DNA from 3 places in the Halomonas sp. XH26 genome. Region 1 is predicted to be linked to each of the others. Evidence: predicted binding sites of a transcription regulator. Region 1 holds the regulator's gene; each other region holds the start of a gene.
What was found. The regulator FNR, encoded in region 1, switches genes on or off when oxygen is low (the NO sensors DNR and NnrR bind a similar motif). The targets are predictions, from matches to a motif close to TTGATNTANATCAA.
Positions count from the first base shown of each region.

Region 1 (3,245 bases):
CTAATGCCTGGAATGAAACGCTGCTGCGTCGCTATGACAAAAGTGGCCCACGTTACACGTCCTACCCGACAGCTCTAGCGTTTCATGAGCAGTTTAGTGCCGATGACTTTACTCAGGCGCTAGCGCGCAGTAACGAGAGCCACCGCCCGCTATCACTGTATGTACATGTACCCTTTTGTCGAAAAATTTGCTTCTACTGCGCTTGCAATAAAATCGCAACGAAGAATACCGCCCTTGCAGAACCTTACCTTTCTCGGCTAGATCGAGAAATGGTGCTCACTGCCCGCCATTTAGACACTTCACGCCCGGTGCAACAGTTACACTGGGGTGGTGGTACGCCCACATTTCTAACCTTGGCACAGATGGGGGACCTAATTGACCGCCTAGATGCCCGTTTTGGTTTATCTAGCTCAGCCGATCGCGATTACGCTATTGAAATAGATCCTCGTGAAGCAGATGTATTTACGTTGCGCCATCTACAGTCTCTCGGCTTTAATCGACTAAGCCTTGGCGTGCAGGATTTAAATCCGCAGGTACAAAAAGCCATCAACCGAGTACAACCCCGGGTACTCACCGAAACGTTGATGGAAGAAGCACACCGTCTTGGTTTTCGCTCACTCAATCTTGATTTAATTTATGGGCTGCCATTTCAAACCGAAAAAAGCTTTGCTGAGACGCTAAGTCAAGTCATCGAACTCAACCCTGCACGGCTGTCCGTATTTAATTATGCGCACATGCCCACCCGCTTTGCGCCACAACGACGCATTAACGAAACGGACCTCCCCAGCGCTGATGAAAAGCTGGCTATTTTGCATACCACCATAGAAATGCTGACTAACGCAGGCTATGTGCATATTGGCATGGATCACTTTGCACGACCTGACGATAGCCTGGCGATTGCACAGCGCAACGGCACCTTACAACGCAATTTCCAGGGCTACTCTAGCCATGCACAGTGCGATTTAGTTGGCTTAGGCGTATCCGCTATATCACGGGTTGACGACGTTTACGCACAAAACCCGACTCAGCTTGACCAATATGAAGCAGCCTTAGATCAAGGTAAGCTGGCAACCGTCAAAGGATTAAGGTTAAATAAGGACGACCTAATACGAAGAGACGTGATTGAACGGCTAATGTGCGACATGCACATTGATCTAGCGGCAGTTGGAAAGCGTTGGCACATCGATGCTAATGACTATTTCTCCACCGCAATTGAGCAATTGAAGACAGCTGAGCAAGACGGCTTAATCACTCGCCATCAGCAAGTTATTAGCGCCACCCCCACTGGACGGCTGCTGATTCGCCATTTGGCGATGGCCTTTGATGCTCGCCTAGCTGATCAGCCTACTCAGCGCTACTCTAAGATTGTATAAGCTTCTTGAGACGTCTTGCCTCTGGGCCTATGATGGCTAACGAGAAAGGGAGAATGATATGCCACACCCCGCCAGCCAACGACGCTCACTGCTGCAAGAGGCGCGCTGTCAGACCTGTAGCCTAAGCTCGTTGTGTCTACCGCTCGCCTTAGAGCTTGAGGACATGAGCCAGTTTGATGCCATCATTCGCCGCCGCGCACCGCTCAAAAAAGGCGAGCCCCTGTTTCGCCAGGGTGATCACTTCACCAGTGTGTATGCCGTCCGCTCAGGCAGCCTGAAACAGGTGACCAGCGAAGGGAACGGCAATGATCAGCTGACAAATTTCTACCTTCCCAGCGAACTAGTAGGATTAGATGGAATTGACGAAGAGCACTACCCCGGTAGCGTCATTGCACTGGAAACCACTACGGTGTGTGAAATCCCATTTGACCGCTTGGACCTGCTTTCCGAAGAACTGCCCGAACTACGTGGCCAGCTTTATCGGAGCATGAGCAAAGAATTGCGAGATGACCGGCGTATGATGCGCTTGCTATCGCGCAAAACGGCCGATCAGCGACTAGCCAGCTTTTTAGTCACCCTTTCAGACCGTTTTCGTCGACGTGGATACTCGCCTTATAGCTTCAGACTCTCCATGTCCCGCGCCGACATTGGCAATTACTTAGGCTTGGCGGTAGAAACGGTCAGCCGTATTCTTAGCCGCTTTCAACAGCAAGAGGTGGTGGCTGTTTCAGGGCGGGAGGTTAATATTTTAGATATGCGGCGCCTCATCACGCTAGCTGAAGAGGAAGAACAGTCGGCTAGTCCACGCTAAGCGCCTGAATACGCCCTTCCATCAACGCCGCTTGTTTGGCTTCAAGGCCAGCAAAGTCAAATAAACGGCGGTCTGCTAGCTGGGAAGGCGCTACATTGGTCACCGCTTTAAACATGCTTTCTAGGCGTCCTGGATGTTTTTTATCCCACTCAGCCAACATATCTTTGACAACTTGACGCTGGAGATTGGGCTGAGAGCCACATAAGTTGCAGGGAATAATGGGGAATTCCATTAGCCGAGAAAACTCTGCAATATCAGCCTCTTTGCAGTAGGCAAGGGGGCGAATGACAATATTCTTGCCATCGTCAGATAAAAGTTTGGGAGGCATTGCTTTCAAAGTGCCACCAAAGAACATGTTAAGAAATAACGTTTCTAAAATATCTTCACGATGATGCCCTAGGGCAATTTTCGTTGCCCCAATTTCCTCGGCAAACCCATAGAGCGAGCCACGTCTTAGTCGTGAGCAGAGCGCGCAGGTCGTTTTTCCTTCTGGGGTTTTCTCTTTCACCACCGAGTAGGTGTCACGCTCTAGAATGTGGTATTCGACACCCACTTCATCTAGGTACTGGGGCAGCACATGCTCCGGGAAGCCTGGCTGTTTTTGATCCATATTGACAGCGACCAGAGAGAAGTTAACCGGCGCGTTGCGCTGCAGGTTAAGCAGTATCTCCAGCATCGTATAGCTATCTTTGCCGCCAGACAGGCACACCATCACCTTGTCACCTTCACCAATCATTTGATAATCAATGATGGCGTTACCAACCTCTCGCCGTAAGCGCTTTTGTAGCTTATTAAATTCACGCTTTTGTTTAGCGGCGTGATGCTCGGATGGTGTCTGTGCGCTATTAACAGCAGGGCTGTCAATAGAAACAGTATCAGGCGCTGCGGGGTCAAAATAGTCAGGTTGTAGCATGGTGTAGGCACTGCCGATGGTAGAAGAAGCAGCGGGCATTCTAACAAGACTCACCACGTCCACCCAAGATAAACCCGTGGATTCATCCCGTGAGGGTAGTAACGACTACCCCTGCTGGGCGATCTCGCGCTGCAAACGCAGATATAAA
Region 1 is NZ_CP071889.1:3,182,723-3,185,967, forward strand. Features, by position in the region: gene hemN (oxygen-independent coproporphyrinogen III oxidase) at 1-1,373, shown strand, start outside; gene fnr (fumarate/nitrate reduction transcriptional regulator Fnr) at 1,432-2,184, shown strand; gene ttcA (tRNA 2-thiocytidine(32) synthetase TtcA) at 2,171-3,136, opposite strand; gene J4377_RS14645 (DNA polymerase III subunit epsilon) at 3,203-3,245, opposite strand, start outside.

Region 2 (3,245 bases), 1.2 Mb from region 1:
GCAGAGCAGTTGGCACGTCAGGCAGCGCAGCGCCTGCCTCATGAAGTGGGGGGGCGGGTTGCTATCGATACTTTAGCTGGTCAAACGCCGGTATTCCGCGCCAGGGTTGTCGCCTTGGACGAAGCACGCGCCAGACGCGCTTGTAGAACGCTCCAGGCGCAGGGGATGGAGTGCATGGTGGTCAACGCAAGTTTGTAAAGCCACGTTAGATCCGCAGCCCCGTCAGTGACACATTGGCGGGGTTTTTTATTAGTTGTTAATCCCGGCTGATAAAATGTCCAAAGGGCAAAAGGAGAGCGTCGTGACAACGTCGTTAAAAGGTATCCTGTGCATGTGCTTAGGAGTTCTGTTCTTAGCGCTTGGTGATGCGGTATCGAAGTGGCTAGGCGAGGTCCATTCGCCGCTACAGATTATTTTCTTTCGTACGCTCGTGTCATTACCGCTCATTGCCCTGTTGGCGCATTTTGCAGGTGGATTGCGCAAGTTGCATACCAAGCGCCCCCGTGTACACCTTCTCAGAGGATTGATTTATACCGCCACGATGGTGTTCTTTGTCTGGGGGCTAACCCTGCTGCCACTCGCAGAGGCCACGGCAATCGCTTTTGTGGCACCCTTGTTTGTAACGCTGCTTTCAGTGCCGTTGCTTGGCGAGCGAATCGATCCACCCGTATTAATAGCGTCGTTAGTTGGCTTTGCTGGCGTGCTGATTGTGGTTCGCCCCGGCGGTGATGCGTTCCAGCTCGGCACGCTAACCCTCTTGGGAGCGGCTTTCTTTTATGCACTGATGATGATTACTGCGCGGCGCTACGGTGCTAGGGAGCACCTGTGGGCAATGGTGTTCTACATGACGTTAGTGCCCTTTATCGTCACTGCTCTGAGTTTGCCCTGGGTTTGGCAAACCCCAGAGCCCTGGCACTGGCTTGGCTTTTTGGTCTCGGGTGTTTTGGGTATTGGCGCGACCGCGTTTATTACCCTGGCATTCCGCTTTGCCCCTGCCGCGATTGCTGCTCCATTTGATTACACCGCAATGCTGTGGGCGGTGCTGCTTGGCTGGTGGTTCTGGGGAGAGCTGCCAGATCTGTGGGTATGGGTGGGCAGTGTGCTGATTATGGGCAGCGGATTAGCAATTGCTTACCATGACCGCCGTACGACGCTGAAACCCCGCCCAACGGCGTAAAACGCGGCTGTTATTCATCGTCATATGTGTCAAAAGAGGCTTGTGGTCGTTACTTTTTGATCTGGGTCAGCAAAGTAGATAGCTGAGCAAGACAGGCTGTTTGAGCTGGTTATAATCCGGCACTTTCATCACTGCGCACGTGCGCCATCGTCCTGATAACGGTGACTGTCTATGCAAGCTCCCGAATTACTCTCGCCTGCCGGTACCTTTAAAAATATGCGTTACGCGTTTGCTTATGGGGCAGATGCCGTTTATGCAGGTCAGCCGCGCTACTCTCTCCGGGTGCGTAACAACGATTTTAAAATCGATAATTTGCATCGTGGTATTGAGTACGCACATGCGCGAGGTAAGAAATTCTATGTTGCTTCCAACATTGCTCCGCACAACAGCAAGCTGACAACGTACCTACGGGATATGGAGCCTGTCATTGAGGCCGGACCCGATGCGTTGATCATGTCAGACCCGGGTCTGATTATGATGGTTCGCGATCGCTGGCCAGATCAAGAGATTCATCTGTCGGTGCAGTCCAATGTCGTCAATTGGGCCGCCGCTCAATTCTGGCAGCGCCAAGGTATTCGCCGCATTATTTTGTCGCGGGAACTATCCCTTGAAGAGATTGGCGAAATACGCGCAGAGTGCCCAGGCTTAGAGATCGAAACCTTCGTTCATGGTGCGCTATGTATTGCCTACTCAGGACGCTGTCTGCTGTCTGGCTATTTTAATCACCGCGACCCCAACCAAGGCACCTGCACGAATGCCTGTCGTTGGAAATATAACACCATAGCAGCCACTCAAGATGATACGGGTGACCTGTTGCCAGCTCAGCACGTCGCTGATACGGCGGTGGCCGACCAGGACGAGCTCTCAGCGCTGATCGAGGATGTCACTCGCCCTGGCAAGCTGATGCCCGTGTATGAAGATGAGCATGGCACCTACATTATGAATTCCAAGGATTTGCGTGCAGTACAGCACGTGGCGCGACTGACAGAAATGGGAGTAGCATCGCTTAAGATCGAAGGGCGGACAAAGTCTCATTACTACGTCGCACGGACCGCACAGGTTTACCGCCGCGCCATCGATGACGCCGTTGCTGGCCGCCCCTTTAATATGGGATTAATGGATGAGCTGGAGAACTTAGCGAACAGAGGGTATACCGAAGGCTTCTATCGTCGCCATGTTCACGATGAATTTCAAAGTTATCAGCAGGGTAGCTCCATCGGTGTGCACCAACAGTTTGTCGGTGAAGTGCTGGGCTACGATCCTGTTCGTGGCTGGTTAGACATCGAGGTCAAAAACCGCTTTGAAGTGGGGGACAGCATGGAGCTCATGTTGCCAAGTGGCAATCACCGCTTCGTGCTTGAACACATGGAGAACGTTCGCGGCGAAGCCCAGCGCGCTGCACCTGGCTCAGGGCACCGAGTTCGCCTCCCCGTGCCAGGTGTTAGCATTAGCCCGGAACAGAGTGAATTTGCGCTTTTAATGCGCGATCTTGATCCACCCCGAAAAGCTCAATTTGTATCGTTAGGCACTGCTATTAGCTAAACGCGTAGACATCCATCGCCAGTACGCCATGTTCCACGCTGTGGTGTAACTGAGTTCCATCTCCGCCTGCCCCCATGGCCACCAGTAAGGGCTGGAAGTGTTCTGGGGTCGGGTGGTTTTCCAGCGCTTTTGGAGCACGCTCCCAGTGAAGTAATGCCTGGCGATCATTGTCTTCAATGTGTTCGCTAACCCACTGGGCAAACTCATCTACCCAGGCGGGGGTGGGGCTGTCCTGGGGCAGGGTTTCATATAAGTTATGGGTTAGGCTGCCCGAGCCAATAATCAGAACCCCTTCTTTTCGCAATGCCGATAGGCGCTCGCCGAGCGTGACTAGCGCGTCATTTTCCCAACGCACAGGTAGCGACAGGGAAACGACCGGTACATTGGCCTCTGGAAACATCAGCGAAAGTGGTACCCAGGCGCCGTGATCAAGGCCGCGCTCAACGCGCTCAGCATCCAATAATACTGCAATTTGTTCCGCCAATTCAGGGTTGCCAGGGGCTGGATACTGGCACTCAAAAAGGGC
Region 2 is NZ_CP071889.1:249,991-253,235, forward strand. Features, by position in the region: gene J4377_RS01190 (serine hydrolase) at 1-198, shown strand, start outside; gene J4377_RS01195 (DMT family transporter) at 302-1,177, shown strand; gene yegQ (tRNA 5-hydroxyuridine modification protein YegQ) at 1,349-2,719, shown strand; gene J4377_RS01205 (class III extradiol ring-cleavage dioxygenase) at 2,712-3,245, opposite strand, start outside.
Region 2: yegQ (tRNA 5-hydroxyuridine modification protein YegQ) is a predicted target of FNR. The motif match lies at 1,234-1,247, and genes of this name have one in related genera.

Region 3 (3,245 bases), 400 kb from region 1:
CAGCAAGTAGAACATCGATGGACACTCTTTCGTGGGTTAGCCATTGACTGGCAAGACGCATCCGCAGCTCCGTGGTATAGCGCAGGGGCAGCATCGAATGTGTCGATGCTCTGAAATGACGTCTCCGCATCCGATAGAAGCTGATGCTTTCCTCCTTGAGGTATAAACACAGCGCTCCCCGTTCCACGCCCAACCAGCTGTGCCTTTGATGCTATAGACCAACACCTTTTCGTTACTTCGGCACGGCTTGGTTTATCCAAAAGCGAGATAGTAAGAGCGCCCACATCGGGGGCGCTGCTTCTAGTTGACTATCAACAGGTGGCGGGATGAATTGTCGACTAACCTTCATTAAATAATGTGGAGGTCGCAGGTACGCGTTGCCCAAGAGCGCATCGCGCATCGTCTGCCCCTCATTTAGTGATCATGAGCACTGTTCAAAGGCGTGCATCATCATGGGGGCACAATGACGAAACAAAAATTGATTCTGCTATTCGATGGCACCTGGAACGACCCTGAAGATCAAACCAATGTTTATCGTATTACCCGGCTGCTCCATGATGACGATGACGGTATCAGGCAACGGTTCTATTACGACCCCGGCGTAGGGACATCCAAATTTCAGCGCTTTTTCGGCGGAGCCTTCGGTTACGGGCTGAGCAAAAACCTACGGGAAGGCTATGACTGGCTGGCAAGGCATTACAGTGAAAGCGATGAAATCTGGATATTCGGATTTAGCCGCGGTGCCTACACCGCCAGAAGCCTAGTAGGGATGATTCGTAAATGCGGGCTAGTGCATGTCGTCACGCCAGGGCTGCTCGATAAGGCCGAACGTATTTATCGAAACCGTGATTGTCACCCCGATTCTGAGGTGTGCAAAGAATTCAAGGAGCGCTTCAGTCGCCAGCCCAGGATTCATTTTATTGGCGTGTGGGATACCGTTGGCGCACTGGGCGTGCCCGGAACCAACCTGTTCAAAAGCGAATACGACTGGCACGATACCGAGCTTTCCAGCATTGTCGATCATGCCTATCAAGCGGTCGCGCTGGACGAACACAGGTCGGCGTATAACGTATCGCTCTGGACGAGCAAGGATGGCAAGCAGAAAACAGGTAATCGCAACGTAGAACAGCGCTGGTTTATCGGCGCCCACGCCAATGTAGGCGGCGGCTATGGCGCTGACGACACGCTGGCCGACATACCGCTGAGCTGGATGTTAACCAAAGCGCAACAGGCAGGCCTAAAAGTGGCGCCCTTTGATGTTGCTGAGGATGCTTGGAAAATGGCACCCAAAGATTCGTTTGCTGATTTTCTGAAAGGGCTCTATGCCAAGTATGCACGTCTTAGGTACAAGGGCGACGGTCGGTTTTACCGACAATATTCGCAGGGCATGCAGGGGCTGCCTGCGGTGAATATTTCAGTCGATGAGAGTGTCTGGAAGCGCTGGGCCGATACCACGTGCGAGTACCGGCCACGTACCTTGACCGATGCCCACCTTTTCCCACTGGAGGAGTAGGCCGGGCGGCGGCGTGGAAGTGATGAGTGATCTAGGTCATGAAGTGACCAATATCGACTAAAAACTAAGTCTGCAAAGTGGGCTAAATATAATTTAACTGCTAGGATCGAAGCATTAGAGCGAATAACGCCGCAGGGAACAACCTAATGCCAAATTTCCCACGCATTGAGCTTCACCCTATTAGCCAACGCGTGCAGGCGCATGTTGATGGCACGTTAATCGCCGACTCCATTAACACCATCGAACTCCATGAACGAGGCTACCCGGCACGTCACTACTTTCCACGTGAAGACGTGCGGATGGACTTACTCAGCGTTTCAGAAACCACCACTTATTGCCCGTTCAAAGGGCATGCGGTGTATTTTTCGTTGGGTGAAAGTCAGGATGTCGCTTGGAGCTATAAGAAGCCGATTGAAGGCATAGAGGCGATAGCAGGGAAGGTGGCGTTTTATGAGGAATTGAGCGAATGATGCCTTTCGGCCCTGAGCGGACATTCCGCAAAAAAGTGCCAGCCCGTCCATCCAATCATAAAACGCGCCGTCTAATACACTGTTAGCGAGCCGAAGTCATAAGTAGGATTTTTCTTTTGGTCACATCCTCTAAAATTAAACCATCACAACTAACTCGCGTTGGATACACATACCAAGACCTTATGTGTATTCGCACACTGATAAATTGGTTTCACGAACCAGAGAAGTATCAATGGATGAGCATAGAGGGTAATCAAGGGCTTGGCCATGTCAAGAGCCTTGATGATGTTATTTGCTGTACAGCCAATGGAGAATATGAGCTCTACCAAGTCAAATTCACAATTGATTCTGAACGTGAAGATTTGCGTTTAGATTTTGACTGGCTACTCAAGAAGAAGAGCAATGGCACATCTCTTATAGAAAAATGGTCTGCCGACATCGAGAAGTTTGGTACTTCCAGCACAATATCTATTGCCAAGCTTATTACAAACAGAATACCTGATCAGATTGTTTCAAATTGTCTAAAAGAAGACAAAGTAGATTACTCACTCATACCAGATGATATTAAGTCCAAAATATCTGGCCAGCTAGGAACAGAACAAAAGGCTAGGGATTTTTTCGCAACACTAATTTTTGAACATAGCCAAAAGGAAATTGATGACTTAGAAATTAAACTACATGATTCACTTGTACCAGACCATGCTAGCAATGAAAGCTGGCTTCAATTATTGAAAGCTATTGAACGCTGGGCTACAAGAAAAAACGAACCATCACCAGATGGCAAAATTTATCTTAGACATATAAACGAAATCTTATCTCTGGGAACTAGAAAAACAATTTCCCAGTTTTTTGAAATTCCAGGCGGTTATACACCTCCCACAGACGATTTTCATACCGAAATATTGAATAGAACAGCCAAGCAAGGTAGTTCAGTTATCTCAGGCCTTCCGGGCATGGGAAAGAGCACATATTTATCATTCTTAACTGACGAACTAATTGAGAAGAAGACACCTGTAATTAGACACCACTACTATTTATCACCCCAATTTATAGGCGACAGGATTGCTTTTAATAATGCAGCTCAGTCTTTACAAAGTCAGATCAAAACCCTTTATCCCAACGACTTCGATAGTGAAAAATTTGACCCCCAGCAGCTTGAGGCCTGGATAAGTAAGGCGGCAGATACAGCTGCGGAAGACAACAAAACCCTAGTTATCATTATTGATGGGCTAGATCATGTTTATCGTGCAAGATCAGATATA
Region 3 is NZ_CP071889.1:2,779,843-2,783,087, reverse strand. Features, by position in the region: gene J4377_RS12670 (DUF2235 domain-containing protein) at 464-1,513, shown strand; gene J4377_RS12665 (DUF427 domain-containing protein) at 1,660-1,983, shown strand; gene J4377_RS12660 (ATP-binding protein) at 2,100-3,245, shown strand, end outside.
Region 3: J4377_RS12665 (DUF427 domain-containing protein) is a predicted target of FNR. The motif match lies at 1,540-1,553, and genes of this name have one in related genera.